2 regions of the Bradyrhizobium sp. USDA 3650 genome follow, and region 1 is predicted to be linked to the other one. Evidence: predicted binding sites of a transcription regulator. Region 1 holds the regulator's gene; the other holds the start of a gene.

Evidence for each region. Region 1 encodes HrcA, which represses chaperone genes, less so after heat shock. Its sites were predicted from a motif close to GTTAGCACTCNCNNNNNGNGAGTGCTAAC; they were not measured.
Region 2: the regulator HrcA is predicted to act here: its motif matches at 11,843-11,871, upstream of ACVIN2_RS25690 (co-chaperone GroES).

What each region holds. Positions count from the first base shown of each region.
Region 1 covers NZ_JBSRZG010000001.1:4,422,101-4,438,083, forward strand. Annotated here, with positions in the region: gene hemW (radical SAM family heme chaperone HemW) at 1-773, opposite strand, end outside; partial or broken gene rdgB (RdgB/HAM1 family non-canonical purine NTP pyrophosphatase) at 790-1,427, opposite strand; gene rph (ribonuclease PH) at 1,439-2,152, opposite strand; gene hrcA (heat-inducible transcriptional repressor HrcA) at 2,333-3,421, shown strand; gene grpE (nucleotide exchange factor GrpE) at 3,517-4,131, shown strand; gene pncA (bifunctional nicotinamidase/pyrazinamidase) at 4,273-4,995, opposite strand; gene ACVIN2_RS20670 (hypothetical protein) at 5,141-6,082, opposite strand; gene dnaK (molecular chaperone DnaK) at 6,479-8,380, shown strand; gene dnaJ (molecular chaperone DnaJ) at 8,641-9,777, shown strand; gene ACVIN2_RS20685 (class I SAM-dependent methyltransferase) at 9,866-10,465, shown strand; gene ACVIN2_RS20690 (NADPH-dependent FMN reductase) at 10,523-11,101, shown strand; gene pyrF (orotidine-5'-phosphate decarboxylase) at 11,108-11,818, shown strand; gene ACVIN2_RS20700 (DUF1330 domain-containing protein) at 11,842-12,153, shown strand; gene dapB (4-hydroxy-tetrahydrodipicolinate reductase) at 12,325-13,140, shown strand; gene ACVIN2_RS20710 (2,3-bisphosphoglycerate-dependent phosphoglycerate mutase) at 13,220-13,843, shown strand; gene ACVIN2_RS20715 (methylated-DNA--[protein]-cysteine S-methyltransferase) at 14,021-14,917, opposite strand; gene ACVIN2_RS20720 (DUF2244 domain-containing protein) at 14,974-15,507, opposite strand; gene nth (endonuclease III) at 15,530-15,983, shown strand, end outside.
Region 2 covers NZ_JBSRZG010000001.1:5,483,999-5,499,981, reverse strand. Annotated here, with positions in the region: gene ubiA (4-hydroxybenzoate octaprenyltransferase) at 1-376, opposite strand, end outside; gene ACVIN2_RS25745 (hypothetical protein) at 518-1,177, opposite strand; gene ACVIN2_RS25740 (16S rRNA (uracil(1498)-N(3))-methyltransferase) at 1,388-2,140, shown strand; gene ACVIN2_RS25735 (helix-turn-helix domain-containing protein) at 2,222-3,166, opposite strand; gene ACVIN2_RS25730 (ATP phosphoribosyltransferase regulatory subunit) at 3,897-5,048, shown strand; gene hisG (ATP phosphoribosyltransferase) at 5,052-6,029, shown strand; gene ACVIN2_RS25720 (glycosyltransferase family 2 protein) at 6,142-7,188, shown strand; gene ACVIN2_RS25715 (ChbG/HpnK family deacetylase) at 7,185-8,030, shown strand; gene ACVIN2_RS25710 (DUF2076 domain-containing protein) at 8,166-8,990, shown strand; gene ACVIN2_RS25705 (L,D-transpeptidase) at 9,063-9,863, opposite strand; gene ACVIN2_RS25700 (protein phosphatase CheZ) at 10,177-10,956, shown strand; gene ACVIN2_RS25695 (hypothetical protein) at 11,126-11,647, opposite strand; gene ACVIN2_RS25690 (co-chaperone GroES) at 11,961-12,257, shown strand; gene groL (chaperonin GroEL) at 12,401-14,032, shown strand; gene ACVIN2_RS25680 (hypothetical protein) at 14,029-14,208, opposite strand; gene ACVIN2_RS25675 (hypothetical protein) at 14,235-15,446, shown strand; gene ACVIN2_RS25670 (META domain-containing protein) at 15,643-15,983, opposite strand, start outside.

The DNA of each region.
Region 1 (15,983 bases):
CGCCGCGCGTGATTGGAAATCTCGTAGGCGGGCAGGCCGAGCCTGTCGCAGGTCTCCTGCGTGACGTCGTAAAGCGCGCGTGCGACCGCTTCATCCGGCGTTTTCAGCTTGCCGGCCTGATACAGGCCGAAGAACGGCGTGCCTTCTTCGATCGTCAATTGATAAAGCGACAGATGCTCGGCCGCCTCGCCGATCGCGAGACGCAATTCATCAGCCCACATCGCCGGCGTCTGGTCGGGACGGGCGTAGATCAGGTCGAACGAATAACGGTCGAACGAGCGGCGCGCGATGGCGACCGCGTCGAGGGCCTCGCGCGCGCTGTGCATGCGGCCGAGCGCTTTCAGCGAGGCATCGTCGAGCGCTTGCACGCCGAGCGAGACGCGATTGACGCCGGCGGCGCGATAGCCCGCGAAGCGCGTAGCCTCGACGCTGGTCGGGTTTGCCTCCAGCGTGACTTCAACGTCTTTCGCCACAATCCAGTGCTTGCCGATGGCATCGAGCACAGCGCCGACGGTTGCAGGCTGCATGAGCGAGGGTGTGCCGCCGCCGAGAAAGATCGAGGTGACTTCGCGGCCGGGTGCGCGCTCGGCGGTCGCAGCGATCTCGCGCGCGAAAGCCGACGCAAAGCGCGCCTCGTCGATCGCGGCGTGGCGGACATGGCTGTTGAAGTCGCAATAGGGGCACTTCGACAGGCAGAACGGCCAGTGCACGTAGACGCCGAAGGCTTCGGATTCTTGTGTTGACGCGTTTTCCTGGCGCGAACCGGTATCCACTTCGCTCGAAAACGCTCTAGCGCGGCTCAAGGCAGATCTCCGCCAGTTTCACGAAGGCGCGGGCACGGTGCGACAGGCCGAGACCGAGCGGCGGCAGCCCGTGCTTCTCGATGCTCTCCATCTCGCCGAAGGTGCGGCTGTGGCCGTCGGGCAAAAACATCGGGTCGTAGCCGAAGCCGGCGGTGCCGCGCGGCGGCCACACCAGCGTGCCGTCCACGCGCGCCTCGACCTCTTCGCGATGGTCGTCGGGCCATGCAACGCAGAGCGCGGAAACGAAATGCGCCTTGCGCTTGGCGGGCGTGGTCGCGCCACGCTCCTGCAACAGCCGTTCGATCTGCGCCATTGCCGCGGCAAAATCCTTGTTCGGGCCGGCCCAGCGCGCCGAGTAGATGCCGGGCGCGCCGTCGAGCGCGTCGACCACGATGCCGGAATCATCGGCGAAAGACGGCAGCTTCGTCGCCTGCGCTGCCGCGATCGCCTTGATCGCGCGGCGTTGCTGCGGAAATCGTTTCCGGTCTCTTCCGGCTCCGGAAGGCCTAATTCGCCGGCCGACACCGCCTCGATGCCGTAAGGCGCGAGCAGCTCCTTCATCTCGGCGAGCTTGCCGGGATTATGGGTCGCGATGACCAGCTTTCCGGTGATTCGGCGATGCATCGGCCTATTGACTACGCTACCGCCAGTTTCTGCAAGTCCACGAGACGCGCGACGCCCTTGCGCGCCAGCGCCATCAACGCCAGGAACTCGGCTTCCGTGAACGGTTCGCGTTCCGCGGTGCCCTGGACTTCGATGATGCGGCCATCGCCCGTCATGACGAAATTGGCGTCGGTATCGGCTTCGGAGTCCTCGGCATAGTCGAGGTCGAGCACGGGCGTGCCCTTGTAGATGCCGCAGGAGATCGCGGCGACGTTGTCGCGCAACACGTTGGCTTTGACCATGTTGCGCGCCTTCATCCAGGTGATGCAATCGGCGAGGGCGACCCAGGCACCGGTGATCGAGGCCGTGCGGGTGCCGCCGTCGGCCTGGAGCACGTCGCAATCGACCGTGATCTGGCGCTCACCGAGCGCTTCGAGATTGATGATGGTGCGAAGCGAGCGGCCGATCAGGCGCTGGATTTCGACGGTGCGGCCGCTCTGCTTTCCGGCGGAGGCCTCGCGGCGGGTGCGTTCCGACGTCGCGCGCGGCAGCATGCCGTATTCGGCGGTGACCCAGCCGCGGCCCTGGCCCTTGAGCCATGGCGGCAGGCGGTCTTCCAGCGTGGCGGTGACCAGCACGTGGGTGTCGCCGAATTTCACCAGGCACGAGCCTTCCGCATATTTGACCACGCCGCGCTCCAGCGTCACGGGGCGCAATTCGTCGGGCGCACGGCGGCTTGGCCGCATGGGAATCCTCCAAAACTCTCGGAAAAGGGCTGTTGGCGGTGCTTGTAGGGGGGGTAAGGGTGGGCGGCAAGGGGGAAGATCGAGGCCTTATTCACCCCCGATTTTCAATCCGCGAACGCCACGCTTGTCAGAAGCCCCAGGGATAGACAAATTACCTGTATCTGAGAGGAGTTACGGTCTGTGGCCCATCACGATCCGATCCATCTGATCGCGCCGCGCGCGGGCCTTGCCCAGCTCAACGAGCGTTCCCGCGACATCTTTCGTCAAATCGTCGAAAGCTATCTCGCGACCGGGGAGCCGGTGGGCTCGCGCAATATTTCGCGCCTGATCGCCATGCCGCTGTCGCCCGCTTCAGTCCGCAACGTCATGGCCGACCTGGAACAGCTCGGCCTGATCTACGCCCCGCACACCTCCGCCGGCCGGCTGCCGACGGAACTCGGCCTGCGCTTCTTCGTGGATGCCCTGATGCAGGTCGGCGACCTCAATGACAGTGAACGGCAGGCGATCCAGAGCCAGTTGACCTCCGTGGGCCACGCGCAATCGGTCGAGGCTGCGCTCGAGGAAGCATTGACGCGGCTTTCCGGCCTGACCCGTGCGGCCGCCGTCGTGCTGACGCCGAAATCCAATGCGCGGCTGAAACATATCGAATTCGTCCGCTTGGAACCGGAAAAGGCGTTGGTGATCCTGGTCGGCGAGGACGGGCAGGTCGAAAACCGCGTCTTGACGCTGCCGCCGGGAGTTCCATCCTCGGCGTTGACCGAAGCCGGCAACTTCCTCAATGCCCGGATCCGGGGCCGGACCCTGGCCGAGGCGCGGCTGGAGCTCGAGACCGCACTCGGAGAGGCGCGCACCGAGCTCGATCAGCTGACGCACAAGGTGATCTCGGCCGGTATCGCCAGCTGGTCCGGCGGTGAGAACGAGGACCGGCAGCTCATCGTCCGCGGCCACGCCAATCTGCTCGAGGATTTGCATGCGCTGGAGGATCTCGAGCGCGTTCGCCTGCTGTTCGACGACCTCGAGACCAAGCGCGGCGTGATCGACCTGCTCGGGCGGGCCGAGACCGCGGAAGGCGTGCGGATCTTCATCGGCAGTGAGAACAAGCTGTTCTCGCTGTCGGGCTCGTCCACCATCATCTCGCCCTATCGGGACGCTGCCGGCCATATCGTCGGCGTTTTGGGCGTGATCGGGCCGACGCGACTGAATTATGCCCGCGTGATCCCGACCGTGGACTACGCTGCCCGCATCGTCAGCCGGCTCCTGGGGGGCTGACCGGCGTCTCCCCCGATCACGGGCGCTTGATTTTCGGTGCCCGAAGCACGATATCCGGGCCAGAAACCCCTGAGATGAATGCGAAAAGAGAGCCGATGACCGATCGAGACCGGCAACCCGAAGACACGAGTGCTGCGGCCGGCGAGCCCGTGGTGTCAAAACCCTACATCATGCCCGACGATCCCGAGCCCGGCTCGGTCGAGCTCCTGCAGAAGGAAGTCGCCGAGGCGCGCGACCGCATGCTGCGGACGCTGGCCGAGATGGAGAATTTGCGCAAGCGCACCGCCAAGGAGGTCGCTGACGCCAAGCTCTACGGCGTCACGGGCTTTGCCCGCGACGTGCTCGACATCGCCGACAACCTCCAGCGCGCGCTCGATGCCGTTCCGGCCGAGGCCCGTGCGGCGGCCGATGCAGGCCTCGCTTCGCTGATCGAGGGCGTCGAGCTGACCGAGCGCTCGCTGCTCAGCGCGCTGGAAAAACACGGCGTGAAGAAGTTCGATCCCCTGGGCCAGAAGTTCGACCCGAACTTCCAGCAGGCGATGTTCGAGGTGCCTGATGCATCGGTGCCCGCGGGCACCGTCGTGCAGGTCATGCAGGCCGGTTACACCATCGGCGAGCGCGTGCTGCGTCCCGCCTTGGTCGGTGTCGCCAAGGGCGGCGCCAAGGCCGCGCCCGCCAACAGCAACGAGCCGAACGGCGCGGCGAACTAGTTGATCCTCATGGTGAGGAGGCGCGTCAGCGCCGTCTCGAACCATGCGGGCCGAACTGCTGCAGCGGGGCCTTCATCCTTCGAGACGCGCGCGAAAATGCGCGCTCCTCAGGATGAGGGTCTTGCAGTTTTTTGACCGGGCCTACGCGCTCGCCGCGATATCCGCGGACTGGATCCGCTTCACGCCGGCCTTGGCCATATCGGCCCAGGCTTTTGCGAGCGAACCCTGATTGTCGATGCCGCGGCAGGCGTCTTCCACCACATAGACCTCGAAGCCCGCCTTGCGCGCGTCGAGCGCGGTCCATGCGACGCAAAAATCCGTCGCCAGCCCGACTACGAAGACGCGCTTGATCTTGCGCCCCTTCAGATAGCCGGCAAGGCCGGTCGAGGTCTTGCCATCGGCTTCGAGGAAGGCCGAATAGCTGTCGACGTCCTTGTGAAACCCCTTGCGGATGATGAGCTCGGCGTGCGGGATCGCAAGGTCTTTCGACAGCGCGGCGCCGTCGGTGCCCTGCACGCAATGGTCGGGCCACAGCACCTGCTTGCCGTAGGGAAGATCGACGGTCTCGAACGGCTTCTTGCCGGCGTGGACCGATGCGAAGGAAACATGGCCTTGCGTGTGCCAGTCTTGCGTCATCACCACGTTCGAAAACGCTTTCGAGATCTTGTTGATGACGGGCACCACTCGCTCGCCTTCCTTCACGGCAAGGCTGCCGCCGGGAAGGAAGCAATTCTGCACGTCGATCACGAGCAGCGCGGATGCATCGTCCGGCTTGATCGATGTGGCCGCCAGAATCGCGGTTGGCGCGAGCGCCACGAGCGCGCTCGTCCCGAGCGCCGCCAAGACTTGTCGCCGATCCAGCATCATTCGCCTCCCTCCAGGATGAACTCAACGGAAGGGGAGCCTAGTTCCGTTCGTATACGAACAGAAGCCCGAAAATGCAGCCGGCTTTGGTGAGTGGTTGGGCTGCTGACCGGATACCTTCGTCGGGACGACGATGAGTGTCGGGTTAGCCTTTCGGCTGGATGCCGTCGCGGACTGCGCGGAAGCGGGTGAAGGCGGCCGGCCATTGCTCGCGCGGGGCGCTGGCGATGATGCGCAGCGAGGCGCCGCCGCTGCTGAAGCGGATCCACTGCACCACGGTCACCGGCGTCTTGTCCTTGCCGCTGACGCCGTCGATCCGGGTCTCGAAACCCTGCTGGCCGCTGATGCGGATCGGCTCGGACATGGTGACGCGGGACTCGCGCACGCCGGGAATCTGGAGCGCCGCCTCCTGGGCGAAGCGGGCGCGGTCGTCGGCGGCTTGCGGGGTGGCGCCAATCACGCCGAGGATGATGAACGGCTTCGATTCATAGCCGGAGCTCTCGTCGCCGTCGGCCAAGATGATGCTCGAGCCCGGCGCCAGCGTGCGAACGTCCTTGAAGTCTGCGAGATCGGTGATCTTGAACGGCATCAGCGCGATCTGCTCTTCGGCCGAGACCTGCTTGCGGGTGACGACGCTCGCGAACATCTGCCGCACCGCCTCGTCGGTGTAGATCTTGACCGCATTCTCCGGAATCTGCACCGCGACATAGCCGGAGAAGCCGGCCCCCGGCACGATCATCGAATAGCGCCGAACCGGGGTCTCGCCGGCCTTGCCGCTCTCGGTCGTGAAATAGGCAAGACCCGCGGGCGTCTCGATCTTGTCCTGCTTGACGCCGTTGGCTCCGGCCGTATTGGAGTTGAAGGCGCTCACCACCTCGCCATAGGCCGCCGGCGGCAGCTCTGTGATCAGCACCTTGACGCTGCCGTCCTCGCTCTCGAAGCCGGGAAAGGTCTTGGCCGTGTTGAGACCGACCAATGGCACCATGCCGAGGCGCAAGCCGGGTGGGAAAACGGCGTCGGCAGCCAGAGCCGGAAGCGCAGAGGCAACGAGGAGGGCGAGCGCAGCAAGGGGGCGGATCAGCTTCATGGGCACTCTGATTGGTTCACATTGAGGCCGTTCGATGGTGGCCAGCCGGCCCCTTTTGTCGCGCGAGGCAGCCCGATGACGAGCCCGGCCGGCTGCCCGCCTTTTAGCGGGTTTGGACTTGCCGCAACAGGGCGGGGCGGAATGCGGTAGCCGATGTCGGCCGATCGCGGCACCTGTTAATAATTCCTCACCCGCAAGGGCGGTGCAGCCCGGATATGTTCTTCCAAAACCCAATGTTTTCACGGCCGAAACTTGCGTTCGGTCCTTGCGGGCACCTCCCCCCCTCCTATATGACCCCCAACCATCGCAATATCGCGAATGTTTGATCTTAGGGGGTTTCGGTTCGGGTGCCTTCTGGGCCCAGCCAGCCTGCCGCAAAAACAAGGATACAGGACCATGGGAAAGGTCATCGGGATCGACCTCGGCACCACGAATTCGTGCGTCGCCGTAATGGATGGCAAGAACGCCAAAGTCATCGAGAATTCCGAAGGCATGCGCACGACGCCTTCGATCGTCGCCGTGACGGACGACGGTGAGCGCCTCGTCGGCCAGCCGGCCAAGCGTCAGGCCGTCACCAATCCCGAGCGCACGTTCTTCGCAGTGAAGCGCCTGATCGGCCGCCGCTACGACGACCCGATGGTCGAGAAGGACAAGAAGCTCGTTCCGTACAAGATCGTGAAGGCTTCCAACGGCGACGCCTGGGTCGAGGCCGACGGCCAGACCTACTCGCCCTCGCAGGTCTCGGCGTTCATCTTGCAGAAGATGAAGGAGACCGCGGAAGCCCATCTGGGCCAGAAGGTCGACCAGGCCGTCATCACCGTGCCCGCCTACTTCAACGACGCCCAGCGCCAGGCGACCAAGGACGCCGGCAAGATCGCGGGCCTTGAAGTGCTGCGCATCATCAACGAGCCGACCGCGGCCGCGCTCGCCTATGGCCTCGACAAGACCAAGACCGGCACGATCGCCGTGTACGATCTCGGCGGCGGCACGTTCGATATCTCGATTCTCGAAATCGGCGACGGCGTGTTCGAGGTGAAGTCGACCAACGGCGACACCTTCCTCGGCGGCGAAGACTTCGACATGCGCCTGGTCGGCTATCTGGCCGACGAATTCCAGAAGGAGCAGGGCATCAACCTGCGCAACGACAAGCTTGCGTTGCAGCGCCTGAAGGAAGCTGCTGAAAAGGCCAAGATCGAGCTGTCGTCGACGACGCAGACCGAGATCAACCTGCCCTTCATCACCGCGGACCAGACCGGCCCGAAGCATCTGACGATGAAGCTCACCCGCGCCAAGTTCGAGGCGCTGGTCGATGACCTCGTCCAGAAGACCGTCGAGCCCTGCCGCAAGGCGCTGAAGGATGCCGGCCTCACCGCCGCCGAGATTGGCGAAGTGGTGCTGGTCGGCGGCATGTCGCGCATGCCGAAGGTCCAGGAAGTCGTGAAGCAGCTGTTCGGCAAGGAGCCGCACAAGGGCGTCAACCCGGACGAAGTCGTGGCGATCGGCGCCGCGATCCAGGCCGGCGTGCTTCAGGGCGACGTCAAGGACGTGCTGCTGCTCGACGTGACCCCGCTGTCGCTGGGCATCGAGACGCTGGGCGGCGTGTTCACCCGCATCATCGACCGCAACACCACGATCCCGACCAAGAAGAGCCAGGTGTTCTCGACCGCCGAGGACAGCCAGAACGCGGTCACCATCCGCGTCTTCCAGGGCGAGCGTGAAATGGCGGCCGACAACAAGATGCTCGGTCAGTTCGACCTGATGGGCATTCCGCCGGCCCCGCGCGGCATGCCGCAGATCGAGGTGACCTTCGACATCGACGCCAACGGCATCGTCAACGTCTCGGCCAAGGATAAGGCCACGTCCAAGGAGCAGCAGATCCGCATCCAGGCCTCCGGCGGTTTGTCGGAAGCCGACATCGAGAAGATGGTCAAGGACGCCGAGGCCAATGCCGAGGCGGACAAGAAGCGCCGCGAGGCCGTGACTGCCAAGAACGACGCGGATGGTCTGGTGCATTCGACCGAGAAGGCACTGGCCGAGCACGGTTCGAAGGTCGCAGAGACCGAGCGCCGCGCGATCGAGGATGCGGTCAGCGACCTCAAGGAAGCGCTGAAGGGCGACGATGCCGAAGCCATCAAGGCCAAGACCCAAACGCTGGCCCAGGCGTCGATGAAGCTCGGCGAGGCCATGTACAAGCAGCAGGCCGAGGCCGACGCCAAGAAGGATGCGGCCAAGGACGACGTCGTCGACGCGGAGTTCACCGAAGTCGACGACGACAAGAACAACAAGAAGTCCGCCTGAACCCCGCGAGGGTGATGATGCGGACGGCTTGGACCCCACACGCGCCAACGGCCTCCTCCCTCGCGGGGGAGGCCATCGTGTCGGGCTCGACGGGGCAAGGCCTTGCTAAAATCGGCCCCGTTACGATCGATCAATTCCCAGCCGTTATTCTGAATGCTGCCGTGCAATCCTCTGCCGCGAGGCGGAAGGCTGCCTATATCGTTGCATGGCGACGTTGCTTCGCTCCGACTTGAATCGCGATCGGATAGACTGAGCTCATCATGTCCACGTCCACCAAGCGCTGCTACTACGAAACCCTCGAAGTCGAACGCGATGCCGACGATTCCGTCCTGAAATCGTCGTTCCGCAAGCTGGCGATGAAGTTTCACCCCGACCGCAATCCCGGGGACGACACCAGCGAAGTCAAATTCAAGGAAATCAACGAGGCCTACGAGGTCCTGAAAGACAAGGACAAGCGCGCCGCCTATGACCGTTACGGCCATGCCGCCTTCGAGCAGGGCGGCGGCGGTGGCGGCCCCGGTTTCGGCGCGGGCTTCGCCTCCTCTTTTTCCGACATTTTCGAAGATCTGTTCGGCATGGCCGGACAGCGCGGCGGCCGTGGCGGCCGCGAGCGCGGCGCCGATCTGCGCTACAACATGGAAATCACGCTCGAGGAAGCTTTTGGCGGCAAGACCGCGCAGATCGAGATCCCGGTCTCGGTCACCTGCGAAGCCTGCTCGGGCATCGGGGCCAAGGCCGGCACCAAGCCGAAGACCTGCTCGACCTGCGGCGGCGCCGGACGCGTACGGCAGTCGCAGGGCTTCTTCACGCTGGAGCGGACCTGTCCCGGCTGCCAGGGGCGCGGCCAGATGATCGAGGACGCCTGCCCGTCCTGCTCGGGTCAGGGGCGTGTCACCCGCGAGCGGAATCTGTCGGTCAACATTCCCCCTGGAGTCGAGGACGGCACCAGGATCAGGCTCGCCGGCGAGGGCGAGGCCGGGGTCCGCGGCGGCCCGCCCGGCGACCTCTACATCTTCCTGTCGCTGGCCCAGCACCAGTTCTTCCAGCGCGACGGCGCCGATCTGCATTGTCGTGTGCCGATCTCGATGGTGACGGCGGCGCTTGGCGGCGAATTCGAGGTGCCGACCATCGAGAAGGGCAAGACCAAGGTGAAGGTCCCCGCAGGGACGCAGTCCAGCCGCCGATTCCGCATCGCATCAAAAGGCATGCCGGTGCTGCGCTCGCGCCAGATGGGCGACATGTATGTTCAGGTCGTGGTCGAGACCCCGCAAAATCTCACCAAGAAACAGCAGGAATTGCTGGCCGAGTTCGAAAAACTCTCCTCCGGCAACACCCAGCCGGAATCCGAGGGTTTCTTCACCAAGGTCAAGGATTTCTTCGGTAATCGGGCAAGTTGACGCGTCTTGACCGTGCCGCCTTCGGCCTATACGTCTTTATGACCATTTTCTGACACGCCGCGGTCACGCGGTCCCGGCCGGTCCCGACATGCCATTGCCATCGTCCGCGCGTGCGTTGAAGAAGCCCCGTCTCGATGACGAGGTGCGTTTTCTCCGGTCATGGATCGAAAAGCCCCTCCACATGGGCGCGGTGATGCCGTCGGGCAAGCTGCTGGCCCGGACCATGGCCCATTACGTCGACGTCAATTCGGACGCACCGGTGGTCGAGCTCGGGCCCGGCACCGGCGCCATCACCTCGGCCTTGGTCGAGCGCGGCGTCGACCAGAAGCGTCTCGTCCTCGTCGAGTACAATCCTGGCTTCTGCGCCCTGCTGCGCGACCGCTATCCGCAGGCCAAGGTGGTGCAGGGCGATGCCTATCGCCTGCGCGACACGCTGTGGAACGTGCTGAGCGCGCCGGCCTCCGCGGTCGTCTCCGGCCTGCCGCTGGTCACAAAACCGATGCTGACGCGGCTGCGGCTCATCCGCGACGCCTTCACGGCCCTGGCGCCCGGTGCGCCCTTCGTCCAGTTCACCTATGCGGTGGTGCCGCCGATTCCGAAATCGCTGCCCGGCGTGTCCACAGAGGCCTCGGAACGGATCTGGATGAACCTTCCGCCGGCCCGCGTCTGGGTGTATCGCAAGGACTAAATCCGCCGGCATTCCTGTTTGCGTGGCGGGCTCGTTTCGCCGAACGCATGGAAGCGGATGTCCGCACCGAAAATCCTGATCATTCCCGGCTCACTGCGCACCGGCTCGCACAATGCGAAGCTGGCAGCGATCGCCGCCTATGCATTCGACCAGGCCGGCGTCGACGTCACCCGCATCTCGCTCGCCGATTTTCCGCTGCCGATCTATGACGGCGACCTGCAGGCCAAGTCGGGTGTGCCCAAGCACGCGATCAATCTCAAGCGCATGATCGGCGCGCATCATGGCGTGCTGATCGTCTCGCCCGAATACAATGCCTCGGTGCCGCCGCTGCTGAAGAACGCGATCGACTGGGTCAGTCGCGTGCATGAGCTGCACGAGCCGCGTGGCGAAGTGTTCCGCAACCGCGTCTTCGCGCTCGCCGGCGCCTCGCAGAGCCGGCTTGGCGCGGCTCGCGCGCTGCAGGCGTTGCGGCTGATCCTGACCTCCTGCCACGCCAATGTGATTGCCAACCAGCTGACGCTCGCCTTTGCCGACCAGGCCTATGACGATATGGACAGGCTGAAGCACGAGGGCGATATCGCCGCGTTGAAGGAACTGGTGCGGCAGTTGATCGATTTTTCCCAACGCATGATGTGAGGTGACATGACGCCAGCCGAGATTGCCCCGAAAGACCGCTTGATCGTCGCGCTCGATCTGCCCGGCGTTGATGCCGCGGAAGCGATGGTCAACCGGCTCGGCGACAGCGTCACCTTCTACAAGATCGGTTATCGGCTGGCTTATGCCGGCGGCTTGCCGCTGGTCGGCAAGCTCGCCGACAAGGGCAAGAAGGTCTTTCTCGATCTCAAGCTGCACGACATCGGCAACACCGTGGCGCAAGGCGTCGACAGCATCACCAGGCTCGGCGCGACCTTCCTCACGGTGCACGCTTATCCGCAGACCATGAAGGGTGCCGTCGAAGGTCGCGGCAGCTCGAACCTGAAGATCCTCGCCGTCACTGTTCTGACGTCCTACAACGAGGACGATCTGCACGCGGCAGGCTTCCGGCTCGGCGTCTCCGAGCTCGTCGAAGCGCGCGCGCAGCAGGCGCAGGTGCTCGGCATCGACGGGCTGGTATCGTCGCCGGAGGAAGTCGGAGCCTTGCGCAAGATCGTCGGCCACCAGATGAGCCTCGTCACCCCCGGCATCCGGCCGGCGGGCGCGGCGAGCGGCGACCAGAAGCGCATCATGACGCCGGGCCGCGCGATTGCGGCCGGCGCGGATTATCTCGTCGTGGGGCGGCCGGTGGTCGAAGCCACGGACCCCAAGGCGATCGCGGAGGCCATTCAGGCGGAGATCGCGCAAGCGCTTGGCTAATCAACAACACAGGGAGAAGAACAATGGCAAAAGGCTACTGGATCGGACGCGTCGACGTGAGCAGTGACGAGGGCTACAAGCCCTATGCCGTCGCCAATGGTCCGATCTTCAAGAAATGGGGCGGCCGCTTCGTCGTCCGCGCCGGCAAGTTCACCACCGTCGAAGGTGCCAGCCGCACCCGCAACGTCGTGATCGAATTCCCGGACTACGAGACCGCGATCGCCTGCTACAACTCGCCGGAATACCAGGCCAACATCAAGGTGCGCCAGCCGCACTCCGTCGCCGACCTCATTATCATCGAGGGCTATGACGGCCCGCAGCCGTCAGACGGCTGAGGCGCGCTCAGCTCCGTCATGGCCGGGCCTGACCCGGCCATCCACGTCTTCACGCTCATATGCGTGGCCGTTCGTGGATGCCCGAGACAAGCCCGGGCATGACGGTGGCGTTTGCCCCACGGTTGCCGGAACTGCCTCCCCCCGCTACAACGACCGTGAGAGGATCGCACCATGTCCGACATGCGCTTGATTGTTGCTGGAGCCGGCGGCCGGATGGGCCGGGCGCTGACGCGGGCGATTGCCGAAAGCAAAGGCGCGGTGCTGGCCGGCGCGCTGGAGGCGCCGGGCTCGGAGCTGCTCGGCAAGGACGCCGGCGTGCTCGCAGGCCTGCCGGCCAACGGCATCAAACTCTCCGGCGATCTCTGGGCGTTGTCGAAGGATGCCGACGGCATTCTGGATTTCACGGTGCCGGCGGCGACGCTCGCCAATGTCGCGATCGCCGCCGAACGCGGCCTCGTGCACGTGGTCGGCACGACCGGGCTGTCGGGCTCCGACAACGCCGTGATCAAGAGTGTCACCAACCGCGCGGTCGTGGTGCAGTCCGGCAATATGAGCCTGGGTGTCAATCTGCTCGCCGCCGTGGTCAAGCGCGTCGCCAAGGCGCTCGACGAGAGCTTCGACATCGAGATCGTCGAAACCCATCACCGCATGAAGATCGACGCGCCTTCGGGCACGGCACTGATGCTGGGCCAGGCGGCAGCGAGCGGCCGCGGCATCGCGCTCGACGAGCATGCGGATCGCGGCCGCGACGGCATCACCGGCGCGCGCAAGCCCGGCGACATCGGCTTTGCGTCGTTGCGCGGCGGCACCGCGGCCGGCGATCACAGCGTGAGCTTCCTCGGCGCGTTCGAGCGGCTGACGCTGTCGCATCACGCGGAGGATCGCATGCTGTTCGCCCACGGCGCACTGAAGGCGGCGCTCTGGGCGCATGGCAAGAAGCCGGGGCACTACTCCATGGCTGACGTGCTCGGCCTGTCTGACATCTGAACGAAGCATGATCCGGAAAGTGTGAAGCGGTTTTCCGACAAGATCATGCTTAGACAACGAACGAAACGGAAAGCAGTCAATGAGCGAACGTCTTCTCGTGCTGGTGCGGCACGGCCAGAGCGAATGGAATCTGAAGAACCTGTTCACTGGCTGGAAGGACCCTGACCTCACCGAGCTCGGCGTGAAGGAAGCCTCGGAAGCCGGCCGCAAGCTGAAGGCGCAGGGCCTCGTGTTCGACGTCGCCTACACCTCGGTGTTGACGCGCGCGCAGCACACGCTCGATCTCATTCTCGGCGAGCTCGACCAGAAGGGCCTGCCGACGACGAAGAACCTCGCGCTGAACGAGCGCGACTATGGCGATCTCTCCGGCCTCAACAAGGACGACGCCCGCAAGAAATGGGGTGAGGACCAGGTGCTGATCTGGCGCCGCTCCTACGACGTGCCGCCGCCCGGCGGCGAAAGCCTGAAGGACACGCTCGCGCGCGCACTGCCGTATTACGTGCAGGAGATCCTGCCCGGCGTGCTCAACGGCAAGCGCACATTGGTTGCGGCTCACGGCAACTCGCTGCGCGCGCTGATCATGGTGCTGGAAAAGCTCTCGCCCGAAGGCATTTTGAAGCGCGAGCTCGCCACCGGCGTGCCGATCATCTACCGCATCAATGCGGATTCGACGGTGGCCTCGAAGCTGGATCTGGCGGGGTAGCTACGTCCGCGCGCGACGGAGCCGGCCAAACACTCGGCGTCGTCCTGGCGAAAGCCAGGACCCATAACCACCGTCGTTGGTTTTGCGATGACTGGTGGTTGGCAGTCGGCGCCAAAACCCCTTCCTGGGGTAATGGGTCCTGGCTTTCGCCAGGACGACCATGTGGAGCAGTTTACTTTACTGCATCCCGAGCTGCCCGGCCTCCCAGCCCAGCATCGCCTGCTTGCGGGTGATGCCCCAGTGGTAGCCGGTGAGCGTGCCGCTCTTGCCGAGCGCGCGGTGACAGGGCACGACGAACGACACCGGGTTCTTGCCGACGGCAGCGCCGACGGCGCGTGAGGCTTTCGGGCTGTTGATGTTGCAGGCGATGTCCGAATAGGACACCGCACGGCCCATCGGGATCTTCAGCAGCGTCTCCCACACCCGCACCTCGAAATCGGTCCCAATCATCACCACGCGCAGCGGCTGGTCCGGCCGCCACAGTTTCGTGTCGAAGATGCGCTGCGCCAGCGGTGCGGTGCCTTCGTGATCCTCGACGTAAGTTGCGTTCCGCCACCGCCGCGTCATGTCGGCGAGCGCCACCTGTTCCTCACCGGGATCGGCGAAAGCGAGTCCCGACAATCCGCGATCGGTCGCGATCACGATCGCGGTACCGAACGGCGAGTGATGAAAGCCATAGCGCAGGATCAGCCCCGCGCCGCCGTTCTTCCATTCGCCCGGCGACATCGCCTCATGCGTGACGAAGAGATCATGCAGCCGGCCCGGACCCGACAGGCCGGAGTCGAGCGCCGCATCGAGGATGCTGGCGGAGTCCCTGAGCAAGCCCTTGGCGTGATCGAGCGTGAGCGCCTGCATGAAGGCCTTCGGCGTGATCGAGGCCCAGCGGCGGAACAGATGGTGCAGCTCGTCCGGGGTGACGCCGGCCGCATCCGCCATCGCCTCGATGGTCGGCTGGGCGCGCCAGTTTTCCGAAATGAAGGCGATCGCCCGGCGCACGGAATCATAGTCGCGCATCGCGGCGTTCTGGGAGCCCGGCCCGGCCAGGCGCTGGTCATGTATCGCGAGTGTCATCATGACCACAAATGTAGGAGAGGGCAGGGTGCGAAACCACCCGATTTCCGATCCGCAAATCAGGTGACCGGATTGTAGGTCGGGCCGCGCCGGGCAGCATTTAATGCCTCAACCAAGCCTTTGTAAAAACTTGCCTTTTCGTCCGGTCCCAGGAAGCGGGCGATTTGGATCTGGTGACCCCGCGAGATCAGATAGAGGTGCTCGATGCCAAAATCCTCGTCGATTTCCATGTCGAGCCGGACCCAGAGCGGGTTGAAGGTCCACTCGACCACCTGGCCGTGCTGGCTGACGCGCCGCACGCGCAATTCAGATGGCGTGACCACGATCTCCTCGCTGGCCCGCGCCGCGCGGAAATTGGCTTTGAAGGCCCACCAGATCACCAGCACGTCCAGCCCGAAGAAGCCGAACACCGGCCACGCCCCCATCATCAGGAAGACGAGGCCGGTGACGAAGCTGACGACGCTCAGGAACAGCATCACGGCGAGGAAGCCGGTGCGGTTCAGCGAGCGGTGCGGCGTCAGGCGCGCGGAAAAGATCTGAGGCTCAGCCTCGCTTCCGGATCGTTCGCGCTCAATTTCGTTGCCTGTGCTCATCGTCCCTCAGTATATCCCGATCATGGCGAAAATCACCCGCAAGCCGGTCCCGCGTAAAACGTCCGTGCCGAAGAAAAAGGCAAAGCCGGTCGCGGCCAAACCGAAGGGACCCGCGAAGAAATCGCTTAAGGCCATGAAGCCCTGGACGCCGCCCGAGGTCCACGAAGCCTTCAGCCGTTTCCGCAAGGCCAACCCGGAGCCGAAAGGCGAGCTCGAGCACGTCAATCCCTTTACGCTGCTGGTCGCCGTGGTGCTGTCGGCGCAGGCGACCGATGCTGGGGTCAATAAGGCGACGCGTGCGTTGTTTGCGATCGCCGACACGCCGCAGAAGATGCTCGACCTCGGCGAGGAACGCCTGCGCGAGTACATCAAGACCATCGGCCTCTACCGCACCAAAGCGAAGAACGTGATCGCGCTGTCGGCGAAGCTGCTCAGCGAGTTCGGCGGCGAGGTGCCGCGCACGCGCGCGGGGCTCG
Region 2 (15,983 bases), 1.1 Mb from region 1:
TGAAGGCCAGTGCCTGCTTCGCGCTCACCTGGCCCGACGGCAGCGGCCGCGAGCGGGTGCGCTCGACCTTGTCGTCGAGGTCACGGTCGGTGATGTCGTTCCAGGTACAGCCGGCCCCCCGCATCACGAAGGCGCCGATGAAGAACAGGACGATGGTGAGCGGCAGGCCGCGGACGTCATGGGCCATGCCGGCGGCGAGCGCCGCCGACCACCAGCACGGCATCAACAGGAGCCAGGAGCCGATCGGACGATCGAAGCGGGACAAGCGCAGATAAGGCCGCGCCCATTGCGGCGCACGCGTATCGACCCAGTTGCCGGTGGAATCGGCAACTCGGGCGGATGTGCTAGTGCCCAGTTTTCGAAGTTCGTATTCCATCGCGGCGTATTCCGGTGCGAACTTCGAAAACGACAAGGGCACTAGCAAGAAATTATAATTCACGTGCCGCTTATCGATTTGAAGTTCCTATGAGGATCTCGCGGCGGGCACCGTAGGAACTTCAAATCGGCGGCACGTGTATCATCGGGTCAGGACGTTGCCGTTGAGTGTGTCGAAGGTGCTGCCGCCCTTCTTGCCCGCATTGGCCTCGGGCGCCGAGCCCGAACCCAGCACTTCGCTCAGCGACGGACCGGCCGGACCGCGCGGCTGGTTCTGCATCTGCTGCGCGACGTTGCAGACCTTCGCCGTCATGGCCTCGGTGTTCTTGTGGCCGTCCTTCATCTGCGCGCCGACCTGCGCTGGAATCCCACACTTCGAGGCGTTGGCCTCGATGTACTTGATCATCTTGGTCTCAGCCTGGCTGAAATTGCGGATCAGCTTGCAGGCCTCGTCAGGCGGGGCGTGACGGTCGCTCGCGGCCTTGATCAGCTTGCCGCGCTTCTCGGCATCCTCGCGCAGAGGCATGAAGGCCTTCATGCAGTCCTCGCCGGGACCGGCTTGCGTCGGCGGGGCCGCACTGAAGGCGCCGGCGCCACCGACGGGTGCGGCGCCGTTCACGGGGAAGGAGGATTGCGGCGCGCCGCCGACGGAGGCGACGGGCGCCGAGCCGTTCACGGGCGGAAACGCGGAACTGGTTGGGGCCTGGCCCGGCAGCGGCGCGGGGAAACCCTGCGCATAGGCACAAACGGCGCCCATCGTGACCATGGCGGCAGTGATCGGAACCATCAAATGACGGATCATCAAGGCAGTCTCTCCGGCAGGAGCTTGCGGGGTTCGGCGTCTTCCCAATTGAAGCGCAACCAGCGTGCTCGCGATTTTACGATTCCCGCCGGCGCTTAACAACCCGTTGAATAGGGCAGGAGCGCGGCGCGCCGACGCACCATTTTGGCAAAATTTACCCCGAAAGGACTGCTTTCGGCTAAGAACGGCGCCAAATCGGACCTTTGAACGATGCCCTCTCACGATTTCCGCGGCCCCCGCCTGTTCGTCAATGCCCCCCTCGCCCAGGACGGCAGGGTCGGGCTCGACCGCGACCAGAGCAATTATCTCGGCAATGTGCTGCGGCTTGCCGCCGGGGCCGAGGTTTTGGCGTTCAACGGCCGCGACGGCGAGTGGCAGGCGGCCATTGAAGGCCGCAAGCGGCCGGACGGCCTCGTCATCCTCCAGCAGACCCGGCCGCAGGACCGGCTGCCCGACCTCGCCTACGTCTTCGCCCCGCTCAAGCATGCGCGGCTCGACTACATGGTGCAGAAGGCCATCGAGATGGGCGCGGCCTCGCTTCAGCCGGTGCTGACCCGGTTCACCCAGGCCTCCCGCGTCAATACCGATCGGATGCGCGCCAATGTCGTCGAGGCGGCCGAGCAATGCGGCATTCTCAGCATCGCCACCGTTGCCGAGCCGATGCCGCTGGAGCGCTTCCTCAGCCAGCGCGCCGCCGGCAGGCTGCTGATCTTCTGCGACGAGGCGGCGGAGCTCGAAAACCCCATTCAGAGCCTGCAAGGCGCACAGAGGGCGGACGGAATCGACGTGCTGATCGGCCCCGAAGGCGGCTTTGCCGAGGAAGAGCGGGCGCTGCTGCTGCGGCAGCCGAAAATCCTGCGGCTGGCGCTGGGACCCCGGATCATGCGGGCCGACACGGCCGCGGTGGCCGCGCTGGCACTGGTGCAGGCGGTGCTGGGCGACTGGGGTGGCGAACGCGGCTAAGGCAAAAATTGGTTGGCCTTCCGGCTCCCGATCATCTGCAGCCCAAGGCCAGCGAACCAGGTGGAGGGCGACCGCACCGTGCTATTCACCTCGTAGCGATCGGTTCAGGGTCTCGGAAGGCAACTCTCCGAAAGCCTCTCTGTAGCTCGCTGCGAACTCGCTGAGATGCCAGAAACCATGCGCAAGCGCACAGGACTTCACACTCCGGCCCGCTCGGCCGGTGCGCAGTTGCTTGCGCACCGACCAGAGGCGCAACACCCGGCTATAGCGATGTGGGCTCATGCCGCAGATGGCCCGTGTCGCACTCTGGAGAGTCCGGACCGACACGCCCGCCTGCGCCGCCAGTTCGGTCGTCTTGTGCCAGATCATCAGATCGCGCCGGATCAGTTTTTCCATATCAGCCACGATCCGCCGATAATGCTCGGTGGTGGATGACACAGGTCCGGTTGCGACACTGGACCAGATCGCCGCATCCATCGTGCTGAGCAGCGACTGTTCGACAATCGTTTGCGAAGCCGGCTCGTTCAGGAAGTCTGGGTCATTTGCTGCGGTTTCAAGCGAGATCGAGATCAGACGGCGTAGCGAGGCAAGCACGTCCGGCGCCGGATTCAGCAAATGGCATCCATCGCCTAATTCAGGCAATGGCTCCCGCCCGGATGGACTGAAGTAGACCACTGCCAGCAGACGCCCCTCCGGCTCATGCACCAGGCAATCTGAATCACCTTTCAATACGAGGACAGAACCGCCCATCGATTGCCCGTTGATGCGGGCAGAGGTCACGTGATCCATCGGTACCGCCACTGCGGCAGCATTGGTGAACTGATAGCCTCGAATGATCCGGGGGAAGGTTTTCAACAGCGACAGGGTCAGGGTCGGCAAGGTGAGCCGGGCACGCATGATCGCTGTCACCCCGGCCGACAACGGCATGCTCGATGCGCCGGCGTATTTCTCGGTCTCGCCGAAATGATCGATGTCATAGGAATTGAGCTCGAGCGCCGAGGACGGCTTGAGATCCTGGAACGACATCAAGCGATCCGCCGCTCTCTTTTGCATTCCCTCGCGAGCAGGGACTAGACGGCTTTGATCCATGTTCTGCTGCTTACCTGGCCTTCTTCTTGGAAAGGGCGATTTTAGCGCCCCGCAAATCATCCGGCCCGCTGACGCCGGCGCGCCGCAGGTCGCGGAGCATTGAGATGGCATGAACGATCAGAAGGTTGAGCGGATCGAATTCGTCTTAGTGCCGGAAATGTCGCAGATCGAAAACAGCATATAGGCCAGCGTGTGTCGCGCGACCGGATACCATCGGTTGCGTTGCACATGAATCGGAAACCAACTCGCATTGTAAACGAAGGCTCTGCGAACGGATCGTCCCCCTACCCAAATTGAGTATGCGACCGGTGGAGCATTCTCAAACGGGCCGAGCAGCTCGCGGGTGAAGTTGCGGTCGAGCCGGCCGAGCTTTCCGCCCCTGCGACCCATTCATCTTGGTAGCGCCCCGAGACGTCCCTGCCCCGAAATGAATGAGGGTCCCTATTCATCCGGGTCCGCGGAGCGTGATGCACAGGGTATTATTCTACCCCAATTGGAAGAGACGTAATTCAAGCTTCGCCTCCTGTGCTGACTGCGCGTCGCTCCGACGCTGTTAAGCGATTGATCCTTTGGAGGTCGAAACCGCTTTCGGGCCATGCTAAGGCCTGCGGCAATTCGCTTCCCCTGCTTGCCCTGCCCGGTTCCACCGGGACGATGGACCCCTGAGATGACTGCGACTGCCACCTCACATGCTGCCGGCTCCGCCGCCTGGGCGGACACGCTGCTGCTGTCGTTCGCGCAGGCCGGCTATGTCAGGGCCGAGCCCGCCATCCTGCAGCCGGCCGAACCGTTCCTGGACCTCTCCGGAGAGGACATCCGCAAGAGCCTGTACCTGACCACGGACCTCTCCGGCGAGGAACTGTGCCTGCGCCCGGACCTGACCATTCCGGTGGCCCGCGATTACCTCAGCTCTGGCCGTGCCGGCCAGCCGGCCGGGTTCAGCTATCTCGGCCCGGTGTTCCGCTACCGCAATGGCCAGAGCAGCGAATTCCTGCAGGCGGGCATCGAATCGTTCGGCCGTCAGGACCGCGCTGCGGCCGATGCCGAGATGCTGGCGCTGGCGCTGGAGGCGACCGCCGCCTTCGGCGTCCGCGACGTCGAGATCCGCACCGGCGACGTGGCGCTGTTCAACGCGCTGCTCGACGCACTCGACCTCTATCCGGTCTGGCGCCGCCGCCTGGTCAAGGATTTCAACCGCAAGATCAGCCTGGAGCAGGATCTGGAGCGGCTGGCAGCCGCAACCACCGCGACCCGCAGCGAATATGAGGGCGTGCTCGCGGCGCTTGCCGGCTCCGACCGCAAGGCGGCACTCGCTTTCGTCACCGATCTGATGTCGATCGCCGGCACCACCAATGTCGGCGGCCGCACCACCGCCGAGATTGCCGACCGCTTCCTCGAGCAGTCGACGCTGAAGGGCGGCGCGCTGCCGCGCGAGGCCATCGCCGTGCTCAAGCGTTTCCTGTCGATATCCGGTAACCCCGACGAAGCCGTCGCCGAGCTGCGCGCGCTCACCGCTGATGCAAAGCTCGACCTCAGTGCTGCGATCGACCAGTTCGAAAGCCGGGTCGGCTTCATGGCGGCGCGCGGCATCGATGTGAAGGGGACGCGGTTCTCGACCGCGTTCGGGCGCGGGCTCGACTACTACACCGGCTTCGAATTCGAGCTGCATCACCGCGGCAACGGCGCCGAGCCGCTGGTTGCCGGCGGCCGCTATGACGGGCTGATGACCCAGCTTGGATCGGCCGAGCCGATCCCCGCGGTCGGTTTCTCGGTCTGGGTGGATGCGCTGACCCGGATCGGCCGCAAGGTGGGAGCTTAAGTCATGAGCGCGCCATTCGTTCTGGCCGTTCCCTCCAAGGGCCGCCTGCAGGAAAACACCGAGGCCTTCTTCGCCCGCGCCGGGCTGAAGCTGTCGAAGGCGGGCGGCGCCCGCGACTATCGCGGCACGCTCACGGGCCTCGACAATGTCGAGGTCGCCTATCTCTCGGCGAGCGAGATCGCCTCGCAACTGTCCCGCGGCTCGGCGCATCTCGGCGTCACCGGCGAGGATCTGGTGCGCGAGACCATCGCGGACGCCGACAAGCGCGTCTCCCTGATCGAAGGCCTCGGCTTCGGCTATGCCGACGTCGTCGTCGCGGTGCCGCAGGCGTGGATCGACGTCCGCACCATGGCCGACCTCGACGACGTCACCACCGGCTTCCGCGAGCAGCATCATATGCGGATGCGGGTCGCGACCAAGTTCATCAACCTCACCCGCGCCTTCTTCCAGAGCCAGGGCATCACCGATTACCGCATCGTTGAAAGCACGGGCGCGACCGAAGGCGCGCCGGCCGCCGGAAGCGCCGAGTTGATCGTCGACATCACCACGACCGGAGCGACCCTCGCCGCCAACGGATTGCGGGTGCTCGACGACGGCGTGATCCTGCGCAGCCAGGCCAATCTGGTCGCCTCGAGAGACGCCGATTGGTCGCCGCAGGCGCGGGAGACCGCGCGAATCATCCTCGATCACATCGCGGCGCGGGCGCGGGCCAACAAATACCGAGAAGTCCGCACCCGCTTCCGCCAGTGCGACGCGGCCATGCTCACCGAGGCCCACGAGCGCTTCGGCGTCGAAGCCCCGTTCGGCGGACCGACCTCGTCGGGCATGCTCACGCTGCACTGCCCGCCGGGCCAGCTCTATGCACTCGCGAGCTTCCTGCGCACCCATGGCGCCGAGACCGTCTCGGTGGTTTCGCTGGATTACGTGTTCGACCGGGACAACCCGCTGTTCGCCAGGCTCGAGGCGTTCCTGCGGCAGTGAGCCCAAAGTTTGTTGAGCAATTCCGTTCAGCGTAGCGACAGCAAACGGCAGCTACCATATGCTGTCGAGATGACCTTGCAAGAAAACCTGATCGCCTCTGGAACCTTGATCGATGACGCTGGGCTCTGACGTTTCCGGCATGACGACCATTGCGGCAAGCACCGCCGCGAAGGGACTGTCGATTGTCGTCCCCCTCTACAACGAAGCGGCGGGCCTTGCCGCCCTGCACCAGCGCATCTGCGATCTCGCAAAGACCTTGCGGCAGCGTTATCGCTTGGCTTGCGAGGTCGTCTATGTCGACGACGGCAGCGCGGACGCGACGCTGTCGATCGCCCGCTCGCTGCCGGCCGACGCGGTCGACGTCCAGGTGGTGTCGCTGTCGCGCAATTTCGGCAAGGAGGCCGCGCTGATGGCCGGCCTCGACCATGCCCGGCTCGGCGCGGTGCTGTTCATGGACGGCGACGGCCAGCATCCGCCGTCGTTGGTCGAGCGACTGGTGCGGCACTGGATCGAGGACGGCTACGACGTCGTCTATACCGCCAAGGCGCATCGCGACAACGAACCGTTCCTGCGGCGGCTCGCCGGACGGGGCTTCTATGCGCTGATCAATTGGGGCGCGCGCCAGAAGATTCCCGAAGACGCCGGCGACTTCCGCCTGCTGTCGCCGCGCGCGGTCGCAGCACTGAGGCAATTGCCGGAGCGCAACCGCTTCTTCAAGGGCCTTGCGAGCTGGATCGGCTTCCGCCAGATCCGCGTCGATTACGAGCCCGCGCCGCGCACCCATGGCGTGACGACCTTCAGCGCCGCGCGCCTGCTTGGTCTTTCGATCGAAGGCGTCACCTCGTTCTCGGTGGCGCCTCTGCGCTTCGCCAGTCTGCTCGGCGTGATCCTCGCCGGCGGCGCGTTCCTGTTCGGTCTGTCGATCCTGTGGGAGGTCCTGACCACCGGCAAGCAGGTGCCCGGCTATCCCTCACTCGTGATCGGCCTGATGACGATCGGCGGCGTGCAGCTCATCATGATCGGCATCGTCGGCGAATATATCGGCAAGATCCTCTCCGAGCTGAAGGCGCGCCCGATCTACTTCGTCGCCGAGCACAGTGAAAAGCATTTCGAGACCGACAAGGCTGACGACGCCTCGAAGAGGACGGCGGCCGAATGAGCGCGGCCGCGCCGCCGCGGCGGATCTGGCTCTGCGCCGACGATTACGGCATCAGCCCGGGCGTCAATCGCGCCATCCGCGACCTGATCGAACGCGGCCGTCTCAACGCGACGTCGGTGATGATGGTGGGACCTGCGGTCGAGCGCAGCGAGATCGAGGCGCTCCAGACGGCAGCGCAAGCGAGCCCGCGCTGCGCGATCGGATTGCACGTGACATTGTCGGCACCGTTCCGGCCGCTCACCATGCATTTCCGCCCGCTCGACGGCGACATGTTTCTCCCGTTTCCGAAGCTGCTGCGCGCGGGTCTTGCGCGAAGGCTCGACCGCGAATTCTTTCGCAACGAGGTCAAGGCGCAGCTGGCAGCCTTCGCAAAAGCGTTCGGACGCGCGCCCGACTTCGTCGATGGTCATCAGCATGTGCAGCTCTATCCGCAGGTGCGCGACGGCTTTGTCGACGCCGTCGCCGAAGTCGCGCCCAAAGCCTGGGTGCGCCAGGGCGGCCGCGACCTGCCGCTGATGCAGCGGCTGGCCTCACCGAAAGCCATGGTGCTCGATATCCTCAGCGCGCAATTCCGCCGGCGTGCCGGCAGCGCGGGCCTCAGCTTCAATCCCGGCTTCGCCGGCGCCTATGATTTCACGCAAGCCGCCGATTTCGGTGCGCTGATGCGGCAATTCCTCGAAGGCCTGCCGGATGGCGGCCTCATCATGTGTCATCCCGGCTTCGTCGACGACATCCTCACCGGGCTCGACCCGATGACGGACGTCCGCGAACGCGAGCACGCCTATCTCGCCGGCGATGCCTTCGCGCGCCTGCTGACGGACAGCGGCGTCACGCTGGAGTGAACCGGTGAAAGTTTGCGAGAAAGCGGCCCGCGAGACAGCTTGTCGCATACCGAAATTTAATCCTGCCGGCACTGTTGGGGCCACAATGGAACCCTACATCTGCCTCGCGCTTGTTTTGCGCGAGGGAGACTGACCATGACGCCGCAGGAACGCCAGCTCGTCGACGAGCTTTTCGACCGGCTTTCGAAACTGGAAAATGCACCGCGCGATCCCGACGCGATCGCCGCAATCTCCGACGGCCTGCGCAAGGCGCCCGGCGCGATCTATGCGCTGGTGCAGACCACGCTGTTGCAGGACGAGGCGCTGAAGCGCGCCCACAACCGCATCCAGGAGCTGGAGGCGGGGCAGGCGCCCGAGCAGGCGCAGTCCGGCGGTTTCCTGGACACCATGCGCGACACGCTGTTCGGCGGGGGTCCGTCGCGCGGCTCGGTTCCGAACGTGCCGCCGCGTGACTCGCGGCCGGTGTGGAACAGTGGCCAGGCGATGCAGCAGACCCAGCCGGGCTACGGCCAGCCGCCTTATGGGCAGGCATACGGTCAGGGTCCAGGCCAGGGCTATGGCGCGCCCCCGGTCGGCGGTGGCGGCGGTTCGTTCCTCGGCACGGCGGCGGCAGCCGCGGCCGGCGTCGTTGGCGGCTCGCTGCTGCTCTCCAGCATCCGCGGCATGATGGGCGGATCGCATCAGCAGGCTTTCGGCGACACCAATGCCCTGGGCGACCGCAGCGCCGGTGGAAGTCCCTGGAGCGGCAGCGATCAGTCCGGCGGCTCGCTCGCGCGCGATGCCGGCCTCGACGACATCGGCTCGAACCGCGGTGATGCGTCCCGGCAGGGCTTCGCCGACCACGCTTCGAACGACGACCAGAATTACAACGATCAGAACGATAATGACGGCGGCAATGTCGATCTCGCCGACGACAGCGATTTCGGCGGCGGAGATGATGGCGGCAGCGATTACGCCTGACGCTTTTTATCCTTGCTCCAAACGAGAACGGCCGCCGATGAGGCGGCCGTTTTGGTTCCGAGCGCTATGCGCCTACATCACGACGACCTTGGTGCCGACATTGACGCGACCGTAGAGATCGATGACGTCTTCGTTGCGCATGCGGATGCAGCCCGAGGAGACGTTGGTGCCGATGGTCCAGGGCTCGTTCGAACCGTGGATACGGTAAAGCGTCGAGCCGAGATACATCGCGCGCGCGCCGAGCGGATTTTCCGGGCCGCCTTCCATGTGCCGGGGCAGGTCGGGACGGCGTGCGATCATTTCCGCCGGCGGGGTCCAGGCCGGCCATTCGCGCTTCGCCGTGATCGACTTCACGCCGGACCAGGTGAAGCCGGGGCGGCCGACGCCGATGCCGTAGCGCATCGCCCGACCGTTGCCCTCGACGAGATAGAGAAACTTGTTGGGCGTATCGACCACAATCGTGCCGGCGCTTTCATTGCCGCTATAGTCAACGAGTTGTTTCTCGAATCTCGGGTCGAACTGACGCTGCCGCGGATCGACGGCCTCCTGTTGGAGACCTGCGCCCTGCATCTGCGGTTCGCCCATCGGCGGCAGGCGGCGCTGGTCATAATAACCTGGCTGCTGCTGATACATCGGCTGCTGCGGAGCGTAGGCCGGACCGCGACCGGGCCCGTCGCCGAACATGAACTCGATGAAGCCGCCGCCCATGTTCGAATTGGAGGCGACACGCACCGGCGCAGGCGGCACTTGCGGCTGGTAGAGCACCGCGGGCGGATCGTTCGGCACGCTATTGTCGAAGGCGCTGGCGCTGTTGGCGCCGGCAATGAAGGTGCAAGCGCTGCCAAGCAGCGCAACAGACATTTTCTTGAACATCGACGTACTCTACTGTTTCGTCTAGATCATGTGCGTCGTGGCGAGGTGGTGGCTGATCCGCACCCGCGACGTGGTCAATAAAAAGCAAAAGCCGTTTTGTTTGGTAAACGGAAACGCCATTTCGATTCACCACGTCGTCGGCAGCGGTGCAATTTGGCGATCAGCGTTTATTTTCGATGAACGCCGTGCACGCATGGTTAATCGCCCGTTTGCAAGCCGTCGCGCACAACCGAGACGACAGTTCCGGCTGTGAACTTCGTGTTAAATCGCTTCTGCCTACAAAGACGCGTGAGTGAGGTGGGGGGAGTTCTTGATGGCTATTCACCGCAAACGTTTTCGTGTCGAGGAGGCTATTGTCGGCGAGATGCCCAGCCCCGAAATGATTGAGGAGGCTGCGCCGATGCATAGCGAGATCATGGCCGAGTTGCGTGCGATCCGTGCACAGATGGCGAAGGGCACCGTGCCCTTGTCCGGCAGCGCCGCCATGGCGGCGATCGACGCCTCCACCGCCCACGAGCTCTCCGAAGCCCGCACCATGCTCGATACTTACCGGGCGCAGATCGAGCAGTGCGAGAAGCTGAAGGTCGAGCTCGACCTCATCCACGACGCCATCGACCGCACCAAGCGCGAGATCGCGACACTGCATGGCAAGAGCTTCGACGGCGGCGAAATGGCCAAGGTCAATGGCGAGCTCGGCGCGGTCGTCGGCGGCACCGAACAGGCGACCCAGCAGATCCTCGAAGCCGCCGAGTCGATCGACCAGGCGGCCAGCGCGATGGCCAAGGTGCAATCGGCCGATCAGCAGAAGCGGCTCGCCGACGATATCCAGGAACGCGTCATCTCGATCTTCGAAGCCTGCAACTTCCAGGACCTGACCGGCCAGCGCATCAGCAAGGTCATGAGCACGATGAAGTTCATCGAGCAGCATATCAATTCCATGATGGAGATCTGGGGCGGCGTCGACGCGATCAAGTCCCACGTCGTGCCGCAGGTCGACACCCGCAGCGATGACGACAAGCTTCTCAACGGCCCGAAGCTCGCCGGCGACGTCGGCCACGCCTCGCAGGACGACATCGACGCGCTGTTCGACTGAGCGGACGCGACACTACGGAAAAACAAAACGCCGGCGCAAGCCGGCGTTTTTTTGTTTGGGACGTCATTGCGAGCGAAGCGAAGCAATCCAGACTGTGTCCGCGGAGGCAGCCTGGAGTGCTTCGTCGCTTCGCTCCTCGCAATGACGAGTGGCTAGGCCGGCGCCCCGATCACGCCCTCGGCGCGCAGCGGACGTAGACCATGTTGCCGTAGCGGGTGGCGGCGTCCTTGTCGATGAAGCGGGTGATGAGGACGCGGCCGTCGAAGGAGACGATCTCGCGGTCCTGCTCGCCGGGCGTCGGACCCGCCGGCCCGATATAATTCTTGCCGCTGGGCGAACCCTTCAGCCGCAGCTCCTGCGGTGTTGCCTGGTCCGCCAGATGCATGATCACGCCGCCGGAGGAGCCGGCGGTGATCACGTAAGGATTTTTGCATTGGGCCCGGGCGGCAGCCTCGGTGCGGGCGCGGTCGGCCGGGTTCTGGAACGAGGCGAGGCCCCAGCGGCCGACGATCTCGTCGGCGCGGATCGAGGCGGGCATTTCCGGACCGGTGCCGGGCTCGGCCTCGGGGGGCGGTGAGGACGAAGAAAAGGACGGCAGGCTCATGCCGCCGCCGCAGGCGCCAAGCAGCAGCGCCAGGCAAGAAGCCGCCGCCAGATTGGCGACCGTGCGCGCGTGAGCTGAACTGATCATGGCATTCCCCCGGACAAAACCATGGCCGCACCCCTTCCGCAGCCAAGCGCAAAACCGCTGCCGGAGCAATGACGTCCTTTAATACGCCGGCGCCCCGAACAAGTTTCCAATGTCACCATCCTATATCCGTCTCACCAATCGCTTAACCACCTTTGCTTGACAGGATCGCGGCCAAGCCATATTCCCGGACGCACCATTAGCACTCTGAAAGATGGATTGCTAACGCGCGCCGATCGATCCTCGGGAAGGGTGGACGGAAGCGCCGCCCGCCCACTTTCACTCCTTCCGAAACGAGCCTCCAAAGGGAAACGTCATGACTAAATCCAAATTTCGTCCGCTGCATGACCGTGTCGTGGTCAAACGTATCGACGCCGAGTCAAAGACCAAGGGCGGCATCATCATTCCGGACACGGCCAAGGAAAAGCCGTCCCAGGGCGAAGTTGTCGCCGTCGGCCCCGGTGGCCGCGACGAGGCCGGCAAGCTGATCCCGATCGACCTCAAGGTCGGCGACCGTGTGCTGTTTGGCAAGTGGTCGGGCACCGAGGTCAAGATCGACAACGATGAGCTCCTGATCATGAAGGAGTCGGACATCATGGGCGTGATGGCCTAAGGCCAAACGCCTGAACGGCCGCTGAATGCATGCCCGGGTCACTCGATCCGGGCATGCATCATTCCGCCGGGTTCGATCGCGGACCCCGGAATGAGGCGGCCCAATAAACAAGACACATCACGAAACAAGAGGAATTGCAGACCATGGCTGCCAAAGACGTCAAGTTTTCCGGAGACGCGCGCGATCGCATGCTGCGCGGCGTCGACATTCTCGCCAATGCCGTCAAGGTGACGCTCGGCCCGAAAGGCCGCAACGTGCTCATCGAGAAGTCGTTCGGCGCGCCGCGCATCACCAAGGACGGCGTCACCGTCGCCAAGGAGATCGAGCTCGAGGACAAGTTCGAGAACATGGGCGCCCAGATGGTCCGTGAGGTCGCCTCCAAGACCAACGACCTCGCCGGCGACGGCACCACCACCGCGACCGTGCTGGCCCAGTCCATCGTGCGCGAAGGCGCCAAGTCGGTTGCCGCCGGCATGAATCCGATGGACCTCAAGCGCGGCATCGACATCGCTGTCGCGGCCGTCGTCAAGGACATCGAGAAGCGCGCCAAGCCGGTCGCCGCCTCCTCCGAGGTCGCCCAGGTCGGCACCATCTCGGCCAACGGCGATGCCGCCATCGGCAAGATGATCGCGCAGGCGATGCAGAAGGTCGGCAACGAGGGCGTCATCACCGTCGAGGAGAACAAGTCGCTCGACACCGAGGTGGACATCGTCGAGGGCATGAAGTTCGACCGCGGCTATCTGTCACCCTACTTCGTCACCAACCCCGAGAAGATGACCGCCGAGCTCGAGGACGCCTACATCCTCCTGCACGAGAAGAAGCTGTCCGGCCTGCAGGCCATGCTGCCGGTGCTGGAAGCCGTGGTGCAGTCGGGCAAGCCGCTCGTCATCATCGCCGAGGACGTCGAGGGCGAGGCGCTGGCCACCCTGGTCGTCAACCGCCTCCGTGGCGGCCTGAAGGTCGCCGCCGTCAAGGCGCCGGGCTTCGGCGACCGCCGCAAGGCCATGCTCGAGGACCTCGCGATCCTCACCGGCGGCCAGCTGATCTCCGAAGACCTCGGCATGAAGCTCGAGAACGTCACGGTGAAGATGCTTGGGCGCGCGGGCAAGGTGGTGATCGACAAGGAGAACACCACGATCGTCAAGGGCGCCGGCAAGAAGCCGGAGATCGAGGCCCGCGTCGGCCAGATCAAGGCCCAGATCGAGGAGACCACCTCGGATTACGACCGTGAGAAGCTCCAGGAGCGCCTCGCCAAGCTCGCAGGCGGCGTCGCGGTGATCCGCGTCGGCGGCGCCACCGAGATCGAGGTCAAGGAGAAGAAGGACCGCGTCGAGGATGCGCTCAACGCCACCCGCGCCGCGGTGCAGGAAGGCATCGTCCCCGGCGGCGGTGTCGCGCTGCTCCGCGCCAAGAAGGCGGTCGGCCGTCTCACCAACGCCAACGCCGACGTCCAGGCCGGCATCAACATCGTGCTGAAGGCGCTGGAAGCCCCGATCCGCCAGATCTCCGAGAACGCGGGCGTGGAAGGCTCGATCGTCGTCGGCAAGATCCTGGAGAACAAGTCCGAGACCTTCGGCTTCGACGCCCAGACCGAGGAGTATGTCGACATGGTCGAGAAGGGCATCATCGACCCCGCCAAGGTGGTGCGCACCGCGCTCCAGGACGCCGCCTCGATCGCCGGCCTGCTGGTGACCACCGAGGCCATGGTTGCCGAGTCGCCGAAGAAGGACGCCGCGCCCGGCATGCCGGCCGGTGGCGGCATGGGCGGCTTCTAAGGCCGATCCTTAGCCCACAGTGTTGCGAAGGCCGCCTCCGGGCGGCCTTCTTTTTTGGCAATCATGGCCCGTGCTTTCCAATTCAACCGGCGGCCAAAACCCACTACGGTGACGCCCGATTCGAATTGTTTGGGCCTGATCTCAACGGAAAACCGCTTCACATTTTTCCGGATCATGCCCCATTGCCTCGGGGATTTCGTCGATGCGCGCGCTTGTGTTTTGCTCCACGGCCGTTCTGGCGGCTCTGCTTGCGGTTTCGCCTGAGGTCGCATCCGCCCAGATGAAGCTGGCGCCGAAGGCCACGGCGCCGGGCGGCGTCGAGACGCGCTATTTCACCTCGATCGACGGGCTGATGGACGGCAACGCCGACGTGATCCTGAAGGAGACACGCCAAGGCAAGACCGTCACCGCAGCCGTGCTCGACGTCTGTTATCCCGTCGCGAAGAATTCCGACCGCAAGGACCGCTTCGTCATCAATCTCCAGGTCGCGGGCCAGAACCTGACGGGTACGACGCAGAGCCTCGGCGCGAAGGCGCCGGTCACCGTCAAGCTGCTGCGCAAGCAGGCCGGAGACACGTTCGAATTCCGCGGCCAGATCAGCATTGGCCAAGCCGTGACCGAGGTCACCTCGCCCGACAATTCCGATCTCAGCGAGAAGGAATTCCTCGACAACCAGACCTCCGACGACGGCATCACGCCGCAGCCGAAGGATTTCACCGACGTCTCGCCGGAAGCGATCGCGGTCAAGGTCAAGCTGGATGCCGCGACCGAGTTCCTGAAGAGCCTGAAGGGCCAGGACGTCGAGGTGACGCTGGCGAGCCTCACCGTCGGCTGCGACGCGCTACGCGCGGGCGAGCAGACCATCAACATGTCGGTCGATCCGGAGCGCGCCGGCGCGCTGCTGGCAAAATTCAAGGCGATGCCCGGCGTCACCGCCGCGGGCTGGACCGCGGGCATGACCGAGATGGATCGCACCATCCGCATTGCCGCCGCCGACTGGCGCGAGGGCGACAAGATCAACCGCGACAAGCTCGCGGCCGCGGTGGCTGGCGTGCTGAGCAGGACGCTCGCGGCAAAGCCGGTCTCGCAAAGCTTCAACCCGGCGACCGGCAAGCTCAAGCTGGTGTTCAAGCGCCCGAACCAGGACTTTCCCGCACTCGAGCTCACCGACACGATCGAGGTTGCGGCTCTCGTCTCGCCCGACAAGCCCGGCACGACCGACAAGCTCATGCTCTGGGTCGGGAGTCCCGCGACCACGACCACCGACGAGAGCAGCGGCGCCAAGCTCAATCTCTCGGACGAAGCGACCGCCGACGAGGAAGGCGATCAGCCCGACGACAACGGTTCGGTCGAGGCGCTCGCCAGGGAGCTGAAGGGCCAGCGCTGGGACGCCGACAAGTCGGTGTGGAAGTGATGTAGCCCGCACATCAACTCTCGATCATCGCCCGGCTTGACCGGGCGATCCAGTACTCCGAGACGGTTTTGATGACTCGAGAAGCCGCGGCGTACTGGATTCCCCGCTTGCCGCCTACGCTAAAGCTTCGGCGCCCCTGGACCTCAACCCCGGCGAAGCCTTGGCGTAGCCGGGTCGCGGGGAATGACAGCGGTGGCTAATTGCCGTTGACGCGAAAACGCAGCGGCTTGGGGCCGACGAGCGTCAGCACGTCGCCCTGGCGCTTCCAGGTCTCGACGCTGCCCAGCGCTGCAACGAGATCGTCGTCGGCCTGGGCCCGCGCCGGCGGGCAGGAGCGGTCCTGGATCTGGCCGGGGACGAAGATTACGGTGTTGCCGGCGACCGAGAACTGGCCCTTGCCGCCCTTGCACCAGAGCTCCAGCACGACCTCACCATTGTCGCCGATCTCGATGTTCGGAATCCGCTTCGAGCCCGGCTGCGGCAGCGCCTCCAGCGTCATCTCGGTGCCGAACGGAAAACCGTCCTCCGCACGCGCGA